3 regions of the Pseudomonas sp. NPDC087185 genome follow, and region 2 is predicted to be linked to each of the others. Evidence: predicted binding sites of a transcription regulator. Region 2 holds the regulator's gene; each other region holds the start of a gene.
The links. The regulator sigma-54, encoded in region 2, starts transcription at its own class of promoters, with help from an activator protein. The targets are predictions, from matches to a motif close to ANTGGCATNNANNTTGCTNT.

Region 1 (6,958 bases), on a different contig from region 2:
CCAGCAACTCGAAGCGCTGGCGCAGCTGCTGCTTGTAGAACGCCTGAGTGGCCAGCGCCAGGGCAACCGACAGCAAGCCGCCGGCCACCAACGCCACCAACGCCACGGCCCAAGCAGCCATCGCCTCGCTGAACAAGCCCAGCACCTTCGCACGCACCTTCGACATAGATCGATCTCATCACGTCAGCGTCCTGCGAACATTCTGGCCCTGTGCTGAGTTATAGCTATTGGCCACTAGTGATGCAATGCAACTCGTCCCATTTAGCGCAATTGCAGGCGCCAGGCACGGTGGATGCGGTTGTTGCGGGCGAAGTCCGGGTCCAGGGTCTGGGCACTGATCTCTTCCACCGCGTAACGCGCCGCCAAGTGCTCGTCGAGCTGGAACTTGCGGAAGTTGTTGGAGAAATACAGCACGCCGCCGGGGGCCAGGCGCGCCATGGCCAGGTCGAGCAACTGCACGTGGTCACGCTGCACGTCGAACACCCCCTCCATGCGCTTGGAATTGGAGAAGGTCGGCGGGTCGATGAAGATCAGGTCGTAACTGTCGCGGTTGGCTTCCAGCCAGGCCATCACATCACCCTGCTCCAGGCGGTTGCGCTCGGAGAAGCCGTTCAGCGACAGGTTGCGCCGCGCCCAGTCCAGGTAGGTTTTCGACAGGTCGACACTGGTGGTGCTGCGCGCACCGCCCTTGGCCGCATGCACGCTGGCCGTAGCGGTGTAGCAGAACAGGTTGAGGAAGTTTTTGCCGGCGGCCTCGCGCTGGATGCGCATGCGCATCGGGCGGTGGTCGAGAAACAGGCCGGTGTCGAGGTAGTCGGTGAGGTTGACCAGCAGCTTCACGCCGCCTTCGTTGACCTCCTGGAAGCGCCCCTCGGTGGCCTGGCGCTCATACTGGCGGGTGCCGCTCTGCCGCTCGCGGCGCTTGAGCACCACGCGCTGCGGGTCGATGCCCAGCACCTGTGGGATGGCGGCCAAGGCATCGAGCAGGCGCGACTGGGCCTTTTCCGGGTCGATCGAGCGCGGCGCGGCGTACTCCTGCACGTGCACCCAGTCCTGATACAGGTCGACTGCCAAGGCGTACTCGGGCATGTCGGCATCGTACAGGCGGTAGCAGCTGACCTGCTCCTTGCGTGCCCACTTGCCCAGCTGCTTGAGGTTTTTCTGCAGGCGGTTGGCGAACATCTGCGCGCCTTCTGAAAGGCGTGCCGGCTCATTGGCCACCGGCGCCTGGCGACGTGTGTCGGTGGTTTCGGCCTGGGCCTCACGGCGCTCGCCGGTGACGAACTGGTCAGGCTGCACCTTGAACAGCAGCAGCTTGCACGGCAGCGCGCCGTTCCAGAACGCATACTGCTTGTGGCTACGGATGCCCATGCGCTTGCCCAGCTCCGGCGCGCCGGTGAACACCGCCGCTTCCCAGCCCATGCACGCCTGGCGCAGGCGTTCACCGAGGTTCTGGTAAAGGTACAGCAAGCTCGCTTCGTCACCCAGGCGCTCGCCATACGGCGGGTTGCTGATGACCAGGCCTTTCTGGTTCTGGTCCGGGCGCGGCTCGAAGCTGGCGACTTCGCCCTGGTAGATCTTGATCCAGTCGCCCAGGCCGGCGCGCTCGACGTTGTTGCGCCCCGGCTGTATCAGCCGCGGATCGGCTTCGTAGCCACGGATCCACAGGGGTGGCTTGGCCAGGCCGGCCTGGGCGCGCGCCTGCGCCTCTTCGTGGACTTTGCGCCAGGTGGCCGGTACATGGCCCAACCAGGCGCTGAAGCCCCAGCGCTCGCGCTTGAGGTTCGGTGCCATGTCGGCGGCGATCATCGCCGCTTCGACCAGGAAGGTCCCCACACCGCACATCGGGTCGGCCAGGGCGCCGCCCTCGGCGGCGATGCGTGGCCAGCCGGCACGGATCAGCACCGCCGCTGCCAGGTTTTCCTTGAGCGGCGCGGCGCCTTGCTGCAGGCGGTAGCCACGCTGGTGCAGGCTGTGGCCCGACAGGTCGAGCGAGAGAATCGCCTCGCCACGGTCCAGGCGCAGGTGCACGCGCACGTCCGGGTCGATCTTTTCTACCGAGGGGCGCAAGCCCTCGCGGTTGCGCAGCTTGTCGACGATCGCATCCTTGACCTTGAGCGCACCGAAATGGGTGTTGTCGATGCCCGAACCATGGCCGCTGAACTCCACCGCCAGGGTGCCGTCGGCCGCCAGGTGATCGGCCCAGTCGACGGCATTGACGCCATCGTAGAGGTCGTCGGCGTTTTTCATGTTGAAGCGCTTGAGCACCAGCAACACCCGGTTGGCCAGGCGCGACCAGAGGCACAGGCGGTAGGCGGTTTCCATGTCGGCGACGCCGCGCAGGGCCGAGGTGTGCTCACGCACTTCATCAAGGCCGAGGCCCTTGGCCTCTTCGGCTAGCAGGCCTTCGAGGCCTTTGGGGCAGGTGAGATAGAGTTCGAAACGGTCCGACATGAGTATTCCAGAGCCTTGGGCTATTTAAGTGACGAGGCGACGCATCGCCCCGCCGATGTTTGCCCGAACGCCCTTCCAGCAAGCGTCCGAGTGGCCGCCCCTGCGCGCAATGTGCGCAGCGGACGGGCCGGGCCGCCTGATCGATCTGCTCTCGCCAGTGGCAGAAACAGCTTAGATCATCAGGCAGTGCAAAAAATTTCTGGCAACTTCGGGTCTGATGTGACCCTTCGTCGCATTACCAATTATTTCTGTCACCTCGCAGCAACGCTGGCGAAATGACGTCAAGGGTTGGGCAAACCCCGATCATAGCGGGCTCAACGCCAAACAAGGTTGAGTCGCATTTATTTACTTATCCCCTCACCCTTGGAAACGTTACGTGCTTATGACAAATCGATCATTCCCTCGGTGACCTGCATTCGTTAGAACTGGTCTCAGGCCGCTTCGCAACGAGGCGGCACCTTCAGCCCGCCACGCCGGCAGCGGGCGCAAACCGGCAGAAAGACTCTGCCCGGCCTCGGAGAGGCCGACGGGACATTACAGTCAACAAGTGAGGGCAACACCCTATGAGAAGACTTAAGCGTGATCCGTTGGAAAGAGCATATTCACGTGGCTACCAATACGGGGTCACCGGCAAATCCCGCGAACTTTGCCCTTTCAATCTTCCTTCTGTTCGCCAAGCCTGGATTAACGGCTGGCGAGAAGGTCGCGGTGATAACTGGGACGGAATGACTGGCACCGCTGGCATCCATAGACTCAACGAAAATCACGCCGTTGGCTGATCGAGGACACTGAATTCGAGTTACCATGCACGCCCCATCCGGGCGGCGGGCCACGGCCCAGGGGCCCCTTGATGGGGCCCTTTTTTATGCCCGTCTATTATGCACGCGGCATGGCCGCGATGGCATCCACCGCTTCACGGATCAGTGCCGGCCCTTGGTAGATGAAACCGGAATAGATCTGCACCAGGCTTGCCCCGGCGGCGATCTTCTCAGCCGCATGTCGGCCTTCGGTAATGCCACCTGCGGCGATGATCGGCATCTTGCCACCCAGCTCGGCCGCCAGCACCTTGACGATATGCGTGCTCTTCTGCAGCACCGGCGCGCCCGACAAGCCACCCGCTTCACCACCATGCGGCAGGCTTTCGACGCCTTCACGGCCCATCGTGGTGTTGGTGGCGATGACCCCATCCATCCCCGACTCCATCAGCGTTGCCGCCACCAGCGCGGTTTCTTCATCGCTCATGTCTGGCGCGATCTTGATCGCCAGCGGCACACGCTTGCCATGCTCGCCGGCCAGCTGCTCGCGGCGCTCGGCCAGCGCATCAAGCAGTTGCTTGAGCGAGTCGCCGAACTGCAGGCTGCGCAGGCCCGGGGTGTTCGGCGAGCTGATGTTGACGGTGATGTAGCTGGCCTCGGTGTAGACCTTGTTCAGGCAGATCAGGTAGTCATCGACTGCGCGCTCTACCGGGGTGTCGAAGTTCTTGCCGATGTTGATGCCCAGCACGCCGTCATAACGCGAAGCACGTACCCGCTGAAGAAGATGATCGACACCCAGGTTGTTGAAGCCCATGCGGTTGATGATCGCCGTTGCCTCGGGCAGACGGAACAACCGCGGCTTCGGGTTGCCTGGCTGCGGACGCGGCGTCACGGTGCCGATCTCGACGAAACCGAAACCCAGCTGGGCAAAGCCGTCGATGGCCGCGCCATTCTTGTCCAGGCCGGCAGCCAAGCCAACCGGGTTGGCGAAGTTCAAGCCCATCACGCTCACCGGCAGCGCAGCCGGCTGCTTGCACAGCACGCCATTGAGCCCGAGGCGGCCCCCGGCGCCGATCAGGTCCAGTGACAGGTCATGGGAGGTTTCCGGGGAAAGCTTGAACAGCAGCTGGCGGGCCAGGGTATACATGGGCGGGCAAGGCTCGGGCGGGAGTGAGGGTGCGATTATAGCCAGCGCGCGCGCGCCATGACAGGGCCTTGGCACATGGGTTGCTATATCGCCTGCACACTGCCTAATCCGTACAGGCGAGGATCTACGTGAATACATCAGCCCTGGCATGGGTGAACGGCAGCGACGCGCCGGAAAAACCCAGCCTCGATATCGGCTTCATGGCCCTGACCGACTGCGCCTCGGTGGTGGTTGCCGCCACTCAGGGCTTCGCCCAGCAACATGGCCTGACCCTCAACCTCAAGCGCCAGGGCTCCTGGGCCAGCCTGCGCGACAAACTGGCCAGCGGCGAGCTGGATGCCGCGCATTGCCTGTATGGCCTGGTCTATGCCGTGCACCTTGGCATTGGCGGCGTGCCGGCCAGCGACATGGCCGTGCTCATGGGGCTGAACCAGAATGCACAGGCCATCAACCTGTCCCCCGCCCTGCAGCGCAAGGGCGTGACCAGCCCTGAAGCACTGGTACGCCTGGTGCACCAGCATGGTGCGAGACTGACCTTCGCCCAGACCTTCCCCACCGGCACCCATGCCATGTGGCTGTATTACTGGCTGGCCAGCCAGGGCATCCACCCTTTGCACGACGTCAACAGCGTGGTGGTGCCGCCGGCACAGATGGCCGCGCATATCCAGGCCGGCCGTATCGATGGCTTTTGTGTCGGTGAGCCCTGGGCCGCCGCTGCCGTGGCCCAGGGCCAGGGCTTCACCTTGGCCACCAGCCAGTCGATCTGGCCCGACCACCCGGAAAAGGTCCTGGCCTGTGCCCGCAGTTTTGCCGAACAGTACCCCAACAGCGCCCGCGCACTGATCAAAGCCATCCTCGCCGCCAGCCGTTTCATCGAACAAAGCCAGGAAAACCGCCGCAGTACCGCGCAACTGCTAAGCGGCAGCGCCTACCTGGATACGCCGGTTGAAACCGTCGAACCGCGCCTGCTCGGTGCCTATCAGGACGGCCTTGGTCACCACTGGCAGGACCATCACGCCCTGCGCCTCTTCGACCAGGGCCGGGCCACTGTGCCCTACCTTTCCGACGGCATGTGGTTCATGACCCAGTTCCGCCGCTGGGGCCTGCTGCGCGACGACCCCGACTACCTCGGCGTGGCCGGCCAGGTGCAGCAGCTGGCGCTGTACCGCGAGGCCGCCGACGCGCTGGAAGTCCCTTGCCCTGCGCACGCCATGCGCAGCAGCCTGCTGATCGACGGCCGCCGCTGGGACGGCAGCGATCCGCATGGCTATGCGCGCAGCTTTAGCCTGCATGCCTTGGGCGATACGCCCGATGCCCGTATCGGTCTGTGAGGGTCACCACCATGCTGCGCATCCTGCTGATCGACGACACCCACAACAAGCTTGGCCGCCTCAAGGCGGCGCTGCGCGAAGCTGGCTTCGAGGTGATCGAAGCGCCAGACCTGACCATCGACCTGCCCGCCTGCGTCGAAACGGTGCACCCGGACGTGGTGCTGATCGATACCGACTCACCCGACCGCGATGTGATGGAACAGGTGGTGATGGTCAGCCGCGATCAACCGAGGCCAATCGTGCTGTTCACCGACGAGCATGACCCCGGGGTCATGCGCCAGGCAATCCAGGCCGGGGTCAGCGCCTACATCGTCGAAGGCATCCATGCCGCCCGGCTGCAACCGATCCTCGACGTGGCCATGGCCCGCTTCGAAAGCGACCAGGCGCTCAAGGCCCAACTGCAGGCGCGCGACCTGCAGCTGGCCGAGCGCAAGCGCATCGAGCAGGCCAAAGGGTTGCTGATGAAGATGAAGGACTGCAATGAAGAACAGGCCTATACCCTGATGCGCCGTCAGGCCATGAGCCGCCAGCAGAAGCTGATCCAGGTGGCCGAGCAGATCATTGCCATGCACGAGATGCTGGGGTGAGTCGACGACCGCAAATGTTGGCCCAGCTTTTGCTCAATAAACGCTACCGGTAGCCAACGGCGGTTGCCCCACTAACCCCGACAAAGACGTCGCTCTCCCCTCCACGCCAGTGGACCGGGTAGCGGCGTCTTTTCGTTTCCGTTGCATTGCCGAGTGAGGTGTTCGATGAGTACCAGCTTCTGGAAATCCGGGCATGTGCCCACGCTGTTCGCCGCGTTCCTGTATTTCGACCTGAGCTTCATGGTCTGGTACCTGCTTGGCCCGCTGGCGGTGCAGATCGCCGCCGACCTGCAACTGAGCGCGCAGCAGCGCGGCCTGATGGTTGCCACCCCGATCCTTGCTGGCGCGGTGTTGCGGTTCGTCATGGGCCTGCTGGTCGACCGCCTTTCACCGAAGACCGCCGGCCTGATTGGCCAGGTGATCGTCATCGTGGCCCTGGCGGGTGCCTGGTACATGGGTGTGCACACGTATGAGCAAGCGCTGCTGCTGGGTGTCTTCCTCGGCGTTGCCGGCGCATCGTTCGCCGTGTCGCTGCCACTCGCCTCGCAATGGTATCCGCCGCAGCACCAGGGCAAGGCCATGGGCATTGCCGGTGCGGGCAATTCCGGCACCGTCTTCGCCGCCCTGCTGGCCCCGGTGCTGGCCGCAGGCTTTGGCTGGAACAACGTGTTCGGCTTCGCCGTG
Region 2 (6,958 bases):
CGCGAAAAACCTCGGCATCCCGCACCTGTTTCAGGGGCGAGAAGACAAATTGGTGGTGCTCGACGGCCTGCTCGCCGAACTGGGCCTAAGCTATGAACAAGTCGCCTATCTGGGTGACGACCTGCCCGACCTGCCGGTGATTCGCCGGGTCGGCCTGGGCATGGCTGTGGCCAGCGCCGCGCCGTTCGTTCGCCAGCACGCCCACGGGGTGACGCAGGCCCGCGGCGGCGAAGGTGCGGCGCGCGAGTTTTGTGAACTTATCATGCAGGCCCAGGGCACCCTGGACGCTGCCAACGCCCACTACCTGTAAGGCTGCCCATGTTCAGCAAGAAAGCCCGCAATTTTGCGCTGCTCGCGGTGATCGCCGCCCTGCTGGTAGCCATTGGCTATTGGAATGTCAGCCCCGAGAGCTTCATGGACAAGCCGGTGGCGCAGGTGGACGAAAGCGCCATCGACTATTACGCGATCAACGCCCACAGCGTGCAGTACCTGCCGGATGGCAAGCTGCAGTACGAAATGACCGCCGACAAGGTCGAACACCTCAAGGCCACCGAGGTCACACTGGTGACCACGCCCGACCTGCACATGTACCGGGGCACTGAATACCCCTGGCACGTGCAGAGCGTACGCGCCGAGGTCAACCCCGACGGCACCGAGGTCGAACTGATCGACCAGGTTCGCGTCGCCCGTACCGACGAAAAACAGCGTGAAACCATCATTACCAGCTCACGCATGACCGTGTTCCCGCAGAAGCAATATGCGCAGACCGAGCAAGCCGTTAGAATCGACGGCGCCGGTGGCACAACTACGGGCAAAGGAATGAAAGCGTATTTGAAAGAAGGCAGGATGGACCTGCTCTCTAACGTAAGAGGACAGTATGAGGCTCGTTAAAACCCTCCCCCTTTTGCTCAGCCTGAGCGCAGCACTGGGAAGCGCGAGCGCCTTCGCACTGCCGACCGACCGTGACCAGCCTATCCGCATCCAGGCCGACAACGCGCACCTGGACGACAAGCAAGGCGTGGCCACCTACACCGGTGACGTGATCATCACCCAAGGTTCGATGATGATCAAAGGCAACACCGTGACCATGACCCGCGCCGCCAATGGCGACATCGACGTGGTCACCTCGGTGGGCAACCTGGCCTATTTCGAGCAACAGCAGAGCACTGCCAAGCCCGACAAGATGAAAGGCTGGGCCGTGACCATCCAGTACCAGGCGCAGAAAGACACGGTGATCCTCACTGACCGTGCCAAGGTCGAGAACGAAGGCAACACCACCGAAGGCGAGAAGATCGTCTACAACACCAAGTCCCAGGTAGCGACCGCCGGTCGTGGCGGCAACGTCACCGCACCGCGTCAGCGCATCGACATGGTGATCCAGCCGAAGAAGAAGGCCGAGTAAATGGCAACCCTCAAAGCCCAGCACCTGGCCAAGAGCTACAAAGGGCGGCAGGTCGTGCGTGACGTCAGCCTGTCGATCGACAGCGGCCAGATCGTCGGCCTGCTTGGCCCCAACGGCGCCGGCAAGACCACCTGCTTCTACATGATCGTCGGGCTGGTCCAGGCTGACCAGGGCCGCGTGCGCATCGACAACCTCGATGTCAGCCACCAGCCCATGCACGGCCGTGCACGCGCCGGTATCGGCTACCTGCCGCAGGAAGCCTCGATCTTCCGCAAGCTGTCGGTGGCCGACAACATCATGGCCATCCTCGAGACCCGCAAGGAACTCGACCGTGAAGGCCGTCGCAAGGAACTGGAAAGCCTGCTGCAGGAATTCCACATCAGCCACATCCGCGACAACCTCGGCATGAGCCTGTCCGGTGGCGAGCGCCGCCGCGTCGAGATCGCGCGTGCCTTGGCAACCGCACCGAAGTTCATCCTGCTGGACGAACCCTTTGCCGGTGTCGACCCGATTTCGGTCGGCGACATCAAGCAGATCATCCACCACCTCAAGGCCAAGGGCATCGGTGTACTGATCACCGACCACAACGTCCGCGAGACCTTGGATATCTGCGAAACCGCCTACATCGTCAACGATGGCCAGCTGATCGCCGAAGGCGATGCACAGACCATCCTGGCCAATGAGTTGGTCAAGGAAGTTTACCTGGGCCACGAGTTCCGACTCTGATCCTGGGACGTGCCTGGAGCACTGTTTTGCCGCCTTGAAGGGGCTTAAGTTGTTACAGCGCTCTAGGCAAACGCTACAATTTAAGGCATAAAACTTGCTTGAATTTGGCGCTCCGGCGCCCTCGTGTAGTGGATGGCGCATGCGCGCCGGCGAACAAGGTATTAAGCCCCAGCCATGAAACCATCGCTCGTCCTAAAAATGGGCCAGCAACTGACGATGACCCCTCAGTTGCAACAGGCCATCCGCCTACTTCAGCTCTCCACCCTGGACCTTCAGCAGGAAATCCAGGAAGCGCTGGAGTCCAATCCGATGCTCGAACGTCAGGAAGACGGCGACGACTTCGACAACAGCGACCCGATGGCGGACAACGCCGAGAACAAGCCGGCCGCCGAAGTGCAGGACAACAGCTTCCAGGAAAGCACCGCCAGTGCTGATAACCTGGAAGACGGTGAGTGGAGCGAGCGAATTCCCAATGAGCTTCCGGTCGACACGGCCTGGGAAGACATCTACCAGACCAGCGCCAGCAGCCTGCCGAGCAATGATGACGACGAGTGGGACTTCACCACCCGCACATCGGCCGGTGAGAGCCTGCAAAGCCACCTGCTGTGGCAGCTGAACCTGGCGCCGATGTCCGATACCGACCGCCTGATCGCCGTCACCCTGATCGACAGCATCAACGGCCAGGGCTACCTGGAAGATACCCTCGAAGAAATCTGCGCAGGCTTTGACCCGGAGCTGGATATCGAGCTCGACGAAGTCGAAGCGGTGCTGCACCGCATCCAGCAGTTCGAGCCGGCCGGCATTGCCGCGCGCAACCTGGGCGAATGCCTGATGCTGCAGCTGCGCCAGCTGCCGGCCAGCACCCCCTGGATGGCCGAGGCCAAGCGCCTGGTCAGCGACTTCATCGACCTGCTGGGTGGGCGCGACTACAGCCAGCTGATGCGCCGCATGAAGCTCAAGGAAGACGAACTGCGCCAGGTCATCGAACTGGTACAGAGCCTCAACCCCCGCCCGGGCTCGCAGATCGAGTCCAGCGAGCCTGAATACGTAGTGCCAGACGTCATCGTGCGCAAGGACAGCGAGCGCTGGCTGGTCGAGCTCAACCAGGAAGCGATCCCGCGCCTACGGGTCAACCCGCAGTACGCAGGCTTCGTCCGTCGCGCCGATACCAGCGCCGACAACACCTTCATGCGCAACCAGCTGCAGGAAGCGCGCTGGTTCATCAAGAGCCTGCAAAGCCGCAACGAAACCCTGATGAAGGTGGCCACGCAAATCGTCGAGCATCAGCGCGGCTTCCTCGACCACGGTGACGAGGCGATGAAACCCCTGGTGCTGCACGACATCGCCGAGGCGGTGGGCATGCACGAGTCGACCATTTCGCGGGTGACCACGCAGAAATTCATGCACACGCCCCGCGGCATCTACGAACTGAAATACTTTTTCTCGAGCCACGTCAGCACCGCCGAAGGCGGAGAATGCTCGTCCACGGCGATCCGCGCGATCATCAAGAAACTGGTTGCGGCGGAAAATCAGAAAAAGCCATTGAGTGACAGCAAGATCGCTGGTTTACTGGAGGCACAAGGCATCCAGGTAGCCCGTCGCACCGTCGCCAAGTACCGCGAGTCCCTCGGCATCGCACCGTCGAGCGAGCGCAAGCGACTGATGTAGCGCCTGAGATGTGCCACAGCGTTTGTGGGGCAGGTGCAAGACCTGCCTCTTTATGCACGGGCAACAAAGGAGAAGCTGTATGCAAGTCAATATCAGTGGACAGCATGTAGAAGTCACCCAACCGCTGCGCGATTATGTGCTTGAAAAGCTGGCCCGCGTGGAGAGTCACTTCGACAAGATCACCAACGTGCAGGTCATCATGAAAGTCGAGAAGCTGCAGCAGAAGGTCGAAGCGACCGTGCAGATTCCTGGCGGAGAAGTGGTTGCCAACGCCGAACACGAAGACATGTATGCAGCGATCGACGCCTTGGCCGACAAGCTCGACCGCCAACTGAAAAAACACAAGGAAAAACAGCAAAGTCTGCTGCAAGGTGCAGCAGCCCGCTGATCCCCCTCATCCATGATCCGACTTGAAACCATCCTGACCCCCGGCCGTTCCTTGGTGAACGTGCCGGGCGGCAGTAAGAAGCGCGCCCTCGAAAAGGTCGCCAACCTCATTGCCGAGCAAGTACCTGAGCTTGCGATGCAAGACGTCTTCGAAAAGCTGATCGCTCGTGAAAAGCTCGGCTCCACCGGTTTCGGCAATGGCATTGCCATTCCCCATTGCCGGATCGAAGGATGTACTGCACCTGTCAGCGCCCTCCTGCACCTGGACGCCCCGATCGACTATGACGCCATCGATGGCGCGCCGGTCGACCTGCTGTTCGTCCTGCTGGTGCCAGAGGCCGCCACCGACGCCCATCTCGAATTGCTGCGCCAAATTGCCAGCATGCTCGATCGCAAGGAGGTTCGCGATCGGCTGCGTGGCGCCGCCAGCAGCGAGGCCCTGTACCAGGTTGTCCTGGACGTACAGAACGAGCACTGAACATGCGCCTGATCATCGTCAGCGGCCGGTCCGGCTCCGGCAAAAGTACCGCCCTCGATGTACTGGAAGACAACGGCTACTACTGCATCGATAACCTGCCCGCCGGGTTGCTGCCACAACTGGCGGAAAACGCGCTGATCAATACCGAGTTGCAGCAACCGAAGGTGGCGGTGTCCATCGATGCGCGCAACCTTCCTAGCCACTTGTCGCGCTTCCCCGACCTGCTCGCGGAAGCACGTGGCCGCCATATCCAGTGTGATGTGCTGTTTCTCGACGCTGACGAAGACACGCTGCTCAAGCGTTTCTCGGAGACCCGTCGTCGCCACCCGCTGACCAACGCCGACCGCTCGCTGGCCGAAGCCATCCGCGTGGAGAGCGAGCTGCTCGGCCCGATCGCCGACCTCGCCGACCTGAAGATCGACACCACCAACCTCAACCTCTATCAGTTACGCGACTCGATCAAGCTGCGCTTGCTCAACCAGCCTGAACCTGGCACCGCATTTTTGGTCGAATCGTTCGGCTTCAAGCGCGGCATGCCGGTCGATGCCGACCTGGTGTTCGACGTGCGCTGCCTGCCTAATCCTTACTGGAAGCCTGAGCTGCGTGAGCATTCCGGCCTCGAACAGCCGGTCATCGATTACCTGGCAGCGCAATCGGATGTCGAAGAGATGTTCACCGACATTTCCAGCTACCTGCTGAAATGGCTGCCACGCTTCGCTGCCAGCAACCGTGCCTACGTCACCATCGCCATTGGCTGCACCGGTGGTCACCACCGTTCGGTGTACATCACCGAGCGCCTTGGCCAATTGCTGCAACAGTCACTGAAAAACGTCCAGGTCCGCCACCGCGACCTCTAGCCCACAGGATCCACGCCCCGATGCCCGCCCGCGAAATCACCATCATCAATAAGCTGGGCCTGCATGCCCGGGCGGCCGCCAAATTCGTCGGCGTGGCCGGGCGCTTCCCCTGCCAGGTGCGGGTGGGCCGCGCACCAGACAAGCTGGTGGACGGCAAGAGCATCATGGCGGTGATGATGCTGGCAGCAGGCAAAGGCACCCAGGTGCACCTGCTCACCGAGGGAGAGCAGGACAGCGATGCGCTGGATGCACTGGTGGCCTTGATCAACAACTATTTCGACGAAGGCGAGTAAGCCCTTCCAAGCAACACAACAATGCGACCCCTACCCCAGGGCGTTCACGACATCGCCGTATCCATCACCATCATCAGGCAGAAGCCGACGCACAGCCCCAGGCTGGCCAAGCGGTGATGCCCATTGCTGCGCGACTCGGGGATGATTTCCTGAGTCACCACCAGCAACATCGCCCCTGCCGCGCAGGCCAGGCCCAGCGGTAGCAGCAATTCGGCGACATTCACCAGCCAGGCACAGATCACTGCCGCCAGCGGCTCCACCAGCCCCGATGCCGCACCGATCAGAAACGCCTTGAACCGCGGCATCCCCGCCCCTGCCAGCACTAAGGCAATGACCAACCCTTCAGGTACGTCCTGCAAGGCAATGCCCATGGCCAGGCTGTCAGCATCGGCCATGCCACCGCCCGCCGACACGCCGATGGCCATGCCTTCGGGAATGTTGTGAGCGATGATGGCGATCACGAACAGCCAGATTCGCGCCGCGATCACCGGCTGCTTTTCGTTGCCGACCAAGGCCTCGGGCGAGGCACCTGACACTTTCAGGTCGACAACAAACAGGCACATCGCACCGAACAGAAGACCAAAACTGATCAGGCCACCCGCCCCCCAAGGGCTGAAGCCAATGGATTGCGCGGCCTCCAGGCCCGGTATGATCAACGAGAAGGCCGTGGCCGCCAGCATCACGCCGGCGCCAAAGCCCAGCAATGTATCGGCAAGAGCCACCGGCATGTTGCGAATCACCAGCACCGGTACTGCGCCCAGCGCCGTACCCAGCGCGCACAGTGCGCCACCCTCCAGGGCGCGCAGCATGCGCGGTTCCAGGTCCAGCCAGGCGATGCCGCGCGCCACCAGCAAGGCCGTGCCGACCAAGAGCAGCAACGTACCCACCGCCAGCCGGAACAGGCGCACACTGCTGACAGACATCACCTCAGAGCGCATACCGGTTCGACTCATTGGCTGGCTTCGAGATAGCGACGTTCCACTTGCGCCCAGTCGATGACGTTGTAGAAGGCACCGATGTATTCCGGACGACGGTTCTGGTACTTCAAGTAGTAGGCATGCTCCCACACGTCCAGGCCGAGGATCGGTGTGTTGCCGTGCATCAGCGGGCTGTCCTGGTTGCCGCTGCTCTCCACCACGAGTTTCCG
Region 3 (6,958 bases), 580 kb from region 2:
CAGCAGGTCCTGGAATTCGGCGCGGTCGCGCTTGAAACCGGTGGTCGAAACGTTGGCCAGGTTGTTGGAAATGACCGTGAGGTTGGTGTCCTGGGCGGACAGGCCGGTTTTAGCGACCCAAAGAGCCGGAAGCATCAGTATTCTCCTCGTGCGCCTGTTTTACGGCACCCGTTCAAGTGTGGTTAGCCGATTTGCAAAACACGCGCCATGGCTTCATCGCCTTCCTTGGCCGCGTTCATCATCTTCACGTGCAGTTCGAATTGGCGTGACAGCGCCAGCACCGAGGTCATCTCTTCGACGGCGTTGACGTTGCTGCCTTCCAGGAAGCCCGACACCACCTTGACGTTGACGTCGGCCGCCGCTGGCTGGCCATTACTGGTGTGGATCAGCCCGTCGAGGCCCTTGTTCAGGCCTTTGGTATCCGGGTTGACCAGCTTGATGCGGTCGACCTCGGCCATTACCCGCGGGTCTTCACCCATGGAGCGGATGCTGATGGTGCCATCGGAGCCAACTTCGACTTTCTGTTCTGGCGGGATGGCGATCGGGCCACCATTGCCGATCACCGGCATGCCATTGCCGGCGCGCAGCACGCCGAGGGCATCGATGTTCAGGCTGCCGGTGCGCACGTAGGCTTCGCTGCCATCCGGCGCCTGCACGGCGATGAAACCCTGGCCGGACACGGCCACGTCCAAGTCACGCCCGGTCTCGACCATCGGCCCTTCGCTGAAGTCGGTGGCGGGCCGCTCGGTCATGGCAAACGCCCGCGACGGAAAGCTGTCGCCGAACACCGGCATCGAGCGCGCCTGCTCCAGGTCACGCTGGAAACCATTGGTGGAAATGTTCGCCAGGTTGTTGGCGTGGGCCTTCTGCGCCAGCGCGTTCTGGCTGGCGCCGGTCATGGCCACGTAAAGCATCTTGTCCACAGTCATCCTCCGCTGCACTGGCGATCGTTTGCCGCTCGCCGTTGCTGTGCAGGCACTAAAGCAAGTTCCGAACCAACTTTCTGAAATCGCGAAAAAGCCCCTGAATACGGGCATTTGAAGGAATCGCCAGGGAAGCGAACGCCGGTTATCCGGCGCCGAGTTGCCGGTAGCGGCAAAGCCCTGCATCGTCGGCCCCGGCCTCTTCGCGGCGAAAGCCACTCCTGCAGGGACCTCGGCGTGCCCGAAGCCTGCGCTTGACCTGCAGGAGCGGCTTCAGCCGCGAAGAGGCCGGCACCGCATTCATCGGTCGCGGCAACCGCCATTGTTGTAGGGCCCAGCGAATTTCTTCCAGCCCTCCCCCGGCGGCCATTGCGAGCACACCAGTCGCCCATCCGCCTGGCTTTCCCAGCGCCACCAGGGCGCCGTGCCCGCCTGCGCCTGATAGAGGCAGAAGGCAGCGAGCAACACAACGAGCAACCTTTTCATAAACGCTCCTGCAAAAACGACAAACCCCTTCACGTCAAAGGGGTTCGTCTTCACGCCATCAACCCGCAACCATCAGGTCATCTGGATGATGGTCTGCATGATGGTGCTTTCGGTGGAGATGGTCTTGGCGTTCGCCTGGTAGTTGCTCTGCGCCTTGATCAGCTCGACCAGTTCCTGGGTCAGGTTGACGTTGGAGCCTTCCAGCGCGTTGGACTCGACGCCGCCCAAGGTACCGGTCTTCGGCGCATCGATGCCGGGGATGCCCGACGTGTAGGTCTCGGTCCAGCGGGTGCCGCCGATCTGCTGCAGGCCCTGCTCGTTGGCGAAGCTGGCCAGGGCCACCTGGCCGATGGCACGCGACTGCTGGTTGCTGAAGCTGGCGAACAGCACGCCGGTGGAGTCGATGCTCAGGCTCGACAGAATGCCAGTGGCGTAACCGTCCTGGGACTGCGACATGCGCGCGGTCTCGGTGTTGTAGGACGTGGTGCTGTTCATCGACAGCTTCATGCCGTCGGTATTGCCGATGGCACCATTGGACGCCCAATTACCCGACGAGTCTTCCACTGCAGGCACCCAACCGTTCAGGGTGAAGGTGTTGTTGGTCACAGTGAACGAAGAACCCGCCGGGTGGCCGGTGTTGTCGGCCGCCATGGTTTTCACCGAGCCATCGCTGTTGAAGCTGATGGTGCCGGTCAGCGGCGTGGTGGAGCTTGGGTCGAACGGGTTGCGGCCGTCGACCAGGGTGTACATGGTCCACTCGTTGGTGCCGGTCTTGCGGTAGAACTGCTCCATGGTGTGCTCGTTACCCTGACTGTCGTACACCTTGGTCGGGAACGACTTGGTGTAGGTAGTTTCGTCAGAGGGGTCGAACACTTTGTTGGGCACCAGCACCGGCGGCGTGCTGTCGTCATAGACTTCGAGCGGAATGTCGGCGGCTGACGAGTTCAGGTTGATGCCCTGATCGATCAGGCTAGTGGCTTTGGGCTGCAGTGCCGAGGTATCGATCTGCAGGTCGGTCAGCACGCCTTTCTGGATCTTGCCGGTCGAATCGGCGGCATAGCCTTGCAGGCGCAGGCCGTCCGAAGTGGTCACGAAGTTATCCTTGTTGGCCTGGAAGGCACCGGCACGGGTATAGACGCGCGAGCCGTTGTCGGACAGGACGAAGAAGCCCTGGCCCTGGATGCCCATGTCCAGCACGTTGCCAGTGGTGTTGACGTCACCCTGGGTGAACTGCTGCGAGACCGCCGCCAGGCGCACACCGTTGCCGATCTGGTTCTTGCCCACGCCCAGGCGGTTGGCGCCAGCGTAGACGTCGGCGAACTCGGCGCGCGACGATTTGAAACCGGTGGTGTTGACGTTGGCAATGTTGTTGCCGGTAACGTCCAGCTGCTTGTTGGCTGCGTACAGACCGCTAAGGCCGATATTGAAAGACATGAATTCGCTCCTGTGCCGCGCTAGCGGGCCTTAGATACCGATGGTTTGTACGTCGGAGAGGGAAACCTTGCCGACACCCGCGAGGTTCAGCACCATTTCGCCGGTGGCATTGAAGCTGACGCTGGTCACCTTGGCCGGCAGCAGCGTGTTCATCTGCACCGACTGGCCATCCACGGTGGTGCTGGCGGTGAAGGTGTAGGTGCCTGGGTCGACCTTCTCGCCGCTGTTGTTGGTGCCGTCCCAGATGAAGTCGGCATAACCGGCTTTCTGCTCGCCCAGCTCGATGGTCTTGACGGTGTTGCCGTCCTTGTCCTTGATGGTGACCTTCGCTTCGCTGATCGCCTGCGGTACCACGAACTGCGCATTGAAGCTCTCGGCGGTGTCGACCACGGCCTTGTCGTTCTGCACGACCACCGAGCGGCCGACTAGCGACGAGGCCTGCAGGGCCTGGGACGAGGCCATGGCGTTGGTGATGCTGCTGACCGATTCGTTCAGCGTGGTGATGCCTTCGAGGCTGCTGAACTGTGCCAACTGTGCCACGAACTCGCCGTTGTCCTGCGGGTCCAGCGGGTTCTGGTGCTGCATCTGGGTGACCAGCAACTGCAGGAACGCGTCCTTGCCGAGCGTGTCGGTACCGGTCTTGGACGCGGTATCGGTGGTCTTCTTGGTGGTGCCACCGACGCCTGACGCGGTCAGGACGTCGTTGAGGTTCACACCGCTGGTGCTATCGACTGCCATGGTCTGGATTCCTTATCACTGACCCAGGGTCAGGACTTTCTGCATCATGTTCTTGGCGGTGTTCATCAGCTCGGCGTTGGTCTGGAACGCCCGGCTGGCGGAGATCATGTCGGCCATCTCCTCGACCACGTTGACGTTCGGGTAATAGACGTAGCCGTCCTTGTTCGCCGCCGGGTGATTCGGCTCGTAGCGCGCTTCCAGGTTGCTCTGGTCTTCGATGATGCCCTTGACCTGCACACCCTGCCCCGCTTCGCCCTGGTCTTCGAACAGCGACTGGCTACCGCCGGCCTGGGCATTCTGGAACGTGGTGGCGAACACCGGGTGGCGCGCACGGTAGGTCTGGTCGATGCTCGACGAGACGGTCTCGGCGTTGGCGATGTTGGAGGCGACAGTGTTGAGGCGGGTGTTCTGCGCACTCATGCCGCTACCGGCAATGTTGAAGACACTGGACAGGGACATGGTCATTCTCCGCGCAGGGCCGAAACCAGCCCTTTGAATTTACTGTTGAGCAGGGTGAAGCTGGCCTGGAAGCCGATGGCGTTTTCCGTGTAGTTCGATTGCTCGATCTGGGCGTCCACGGTGTTCTGGTCGATCGACGGCTGCGTTGGCGTGCGGTACTGCAGCGTGTCGTCGGCCATTGCCAGGCCTTCAGCCTCGATGTGACGGCTGTTGGTACGGTCCATTGCGAAGCGACCCGTGCTTTGCTGCTTCTGGCTTTCGGCAGCGAGCACCGAAGAGAAGTCCATGTCACGCGCCTTGTAGTTGGGCGTGTCGGCGTTGGCGATGTTGTTGGCCAGCACTTCGGCGCGCTGGGCGCGGAAGCCCAGGGCCTTTTCATGGATGCCAAGCGCTTTGTCGAAACTGATGCTCATGTCGGGGAAACCTTCGAAGGTTGACCGGAAACTCTTTGGCCAAGCTATAGCAAAGGCTGTGCCAATATCCTGAAAGCCCGAAAACGTTGGGCTGGAGCGGGCAGCGTTGGCGGGGTGATGCCAGAAAAGCGGCAAAGTGCTTCCGCCTGGCGAAAGGAAAGCGGCAATTGCCGGGCGGCAAAAGCGGCAAAACAAAAAATTGACGTCAAACGCACGGGCAAAAAAAGGCCGGCATCTGGCGATACCGGCCTTCTCACCAGCGCCTTATTTGGCCTGGTAGATAATGCCCGGGCTGCACTGCACCATCTGGTAATGGTCCGGCAACCCGTTGAGCGCCTCGGAGGCGCCGAGGAACAGGTACCCACCCGGTTTAAGGGTGCTGTGAATACGCAGCAGGATGTCCTTCTTCACCTGTGCCGAGAAATAGATCAGCACGTTGCGGCAGAACACGATGTCGAACTTGCCCAGCGCCGCATAACTGTCGAGCAGGTTGAACGAGCGGAACTCGACGCGGCTGCGGATGGCCGGCTTGACCGCCCAGCGCCCCGGCCCCTTGGTGTCGAAGTAGCGCTGCAGACGCTCCTGGGACAGCCCGCGGGCGATTGCCAGGCTATCGTACTCGCCCGTCTTGCAGTTGTTCAGCATCGAGCCGGACAAGTCGGTGGCAACGATCTGCGCCCCCATCTTCAACTGGCCGAGGTTGCTGCGCTCGAACTCGTCGATCGCCATCGAAATGGAGTACGGCTCCTGCCCCGACGAGCAGGCGGCCGACCACATGCGCAGGCGCTGGCCCGGGTTGTTCTTGATGAACTCCGGGATGACCTTGTTCTTCAGCACTTCGAACGGGTAGGTGTCGCGAAACCACAGGGTTTCGTTGGTCGTCATCGCGTCCACCACCTGCTCGCGCAGGCCGCCACGCGGCTGGGCCTGGATGCGCTGCACCAGTTCACCCAGGCTCTTGATGCCCTGCTGCTCCATCAACTTGTTGAGACGGCTGGAGACCAGGTACTGCTTATTCTCGCCCAGCAGGATGCCACAGGCTTTCTCCAGGAAGACCCGGAACTGTTCGAAATCCAAATTACCCGTAGACACTACTGCGGCCTCTTTTCAATCACTGGTGCCGGGGGTTGCGCCCCCGGCCGCTTCAATGCGTTGCCTTGATCCGGTCGACCACGCGCTGGGCCAGGTCGTCCGGCTTGAACTTGGCCAGGAAGTCATCGGCACCGACTTTCTTCACCATTGCCTGGTTGAATACCCCGGACAGCGAAGTATGCAGGCAGATGTGCAGCTTTTGCATGCGCGGATCGCTGCGAATCTCCGCCGTCAGCGTATAGCCGTCCATTTCCGGCATTTCAATGTCGGAAATCATCATCAGGAATTCTTCTTCCGGCTTCTTGCCCTCGTCCACCAGCTTGCGCAGGTAGTCCAGGGCCTGGCGGCCGTCGTTGAGCGCCACCACGTCCACACCCACGGTCTGCAGGCAACGGCTGACCTGCTTGCGCGCCACCGACGAATCGTCGACGGTCAGCACCCGCAGCAGCACGGCCTTGTCCTGGGTTTCGGCATCGACCACGCCGGCCGACACCGACTCGGACGATGGCGCCACCTCGGCCAGCACCTTTTCCACGTCGATGATTTCGACCATGCGATTATCCACCCGGGTGACCGCGGTCAGGTAGTGGTCGCGGCCGGTGCCCTTGGGTGGCGGATGGATCGCTTCCCAGTTCATGTTGACGATGCGCTCGACCGAGTGCACCAGGAAGCCCTGGGTCTTGGTGTTGTACTCGGTGATGATCACGAAGCTGTTGCGCGTTTCTTCCTTGAGCCCAGGCAAACCGGTGGCCATCGACAGGTCGAGGATCGGAATGGTCGCCCCGCGAATGTTGGCCACGCCGCGCACCACCGGATGGGATCTGGGCATCACGGTCAGCGCCGGGCACTGCAGCACTTCGCGGACCTTGAACACGTTGATCCCGTACAGCTGTTCGCCATTGAGGCGGAACAGCAGCAATTCCAGGCGATTCTGCCCAACCAGCTGTGTGCGCTGGTTGACTGAATCCATTACCCCCGCCATGCCTGACTCCTTATGGTTTCTGCCTTTTCAAAGCGCTTTTCGTAGCCACTCAGATAGCAAGTCGGCACGGGCTTTGCTTTTTTGAGCGCCATGCACATGAAAACGACAATTTTCCGACGACTGACGCGCCTGCTGAGCGGCTCGCTGGCCGTGCTCTGCCTGCTGGCACCCGGCGCGCGTACGCTGGCGGACGCGGTTACCTTGCCTGAACAGCTTATCGGTGTCACCCAAGGGTTTCTTGAATTCACCGTCGAGGATTACCTGGCAACCACCCAGACCGCCGGGCGCTACGAGATCCAGGTAAACCCGCTCGACCCGCGCCTGCGCATGCCGCTGTGCAGCCAGCCGCTGGACGCTTCGCTGGAAAGCCCGGCGCAGCCCCTGGGCCGGGTGACCGTGCGGGTACGCTGCGATGGCAGCGCGCCGTGGAC

Region 1: a site for sigma-54 is predicted at 4,424-4,443, ahead of ACIPIJ_RS05885 (CmpA/NrtA family ABC transporter substrate-binding protein). Genes of this name have one in related genera too.
Region 3: a site for sigma-54 is predicted at 4,500-4,519, ahead of flgB (flagellar basal body rod protein FlgB). Genes of this name have one in related genera too.

Annotation. Positions count from the first base shown of each region.
Region 1 is NZ_JBIUZK010000002.1:128,553-135,510, reverse strand. It holds gene ACIPIJ_RS05905 (diguanylate cyclase) at 1-166, opposite strand, end outside; gene rlmKL (bifunctional 23S rRNA (guanine(2069)-N(7))-methyltransferase RlmK/23S rRNA (guanine(2445)-N(2))-methyltransferase RlmL) at 262-2,454, opposite strand; gene rmf (ribosome modulation factor) at 3,018-3,233, shown strand; gene ACIPIJ_RS05890 (quinone-dependent dihydroorotate dehydrogenase) at 3,331-4,356, opposite strand; gene ACIPIJ_RS05885 (CmpA/NrtA family ABC transporter substrate-binding protein) at 4,485-5,687, shown strand; gene ACIPIJ_RS05880 (ANTAR domain-containing response regulator) at 5,699-6,274, shown strand; gene ACIPIJ_RS05875 (nitrate/nitrite transporter) at 6,440-6,958, shown strand, end outside.
Region 2 is NZ_JBIUZK010000001.1:770,373-777,330, forward strand. It holds gene ACIPIJ_RS03740 (KdsC family phosphatase) at 1-310, shown strand, start outside; gene lptC (LPS export ABC transporter periplasmic protein LptC) at 319-891, shown strand; gene lptA (lipopolysaccharide transport periplasmic protein LptA) at 878-1,402, shown strand; gene lptB (LPS export ABC transporter ATP-binding protein) at 1,403-2,128, shown strand; gene ACIPIJ_RS03760 (RNA polymerase factor sigma-54) at 2,303-3,796, shown strand; gene hpf (ribosome hibernation-promoting factor, HPF/YfiA family) at 3,876-4,184, shown strand; gene ptsN (PTS IIA-like nitrogen regulatory protein PtsN) at 4,197-4,661, shown strand; gene rapZ (RNase adapter RapZ) at 4,664-5,518, shown strand; gene ACIPIJ_RS03780 (HPr family phosphocarrier protein) at 5,539-5,811, shown strand; gene ACIPIJ_RS03785 (ZIP family metal transporter) at 5,856-6,749, opposite strand; gene ACIPIJ_RS03790 (superoxide dismutase) at 6,761-6,958, opposite strand, start outside.
Region 3 is NZ_JBIUZK010000001.1:193,798-200,755, forward strand. It holds gene flgG (flagellar basal-body rod protein FlgG) at 1-135, opposite strand, end outside; gene flgF (flagellar basal-body rod protein FlgF) at 183-923, opposite strand; gene ACIPIJ_RS00825 (hypothetical protein) at 1,224-1,409, opposite strand; gene flgE (flagellar hook protein FlgE) at 1,482-2,843, opposite strand; gene flgD (flagellar hook assembly protein FlgD) at 2,874-3,581, opposite strand; gene flgC (flagellar basal body rod protein FlgC) at 3,597-4,040, opposite strand; gene flgB (flagellar basal body rod protein FlgB) at 4,043-4,453, opposite strand; gene cheR (protein-glutamate O-methyltransferase CheR) at 4,718-5,545, opposite strand; gene ACIPIJ_RS00855 (chemotaxis protein CheV) at 5,598-6,527, opposite strand; gene flgA (flagellar basal body P-ring formation chaperone FlgA) at 6,618-6,958, shown strand, end outside.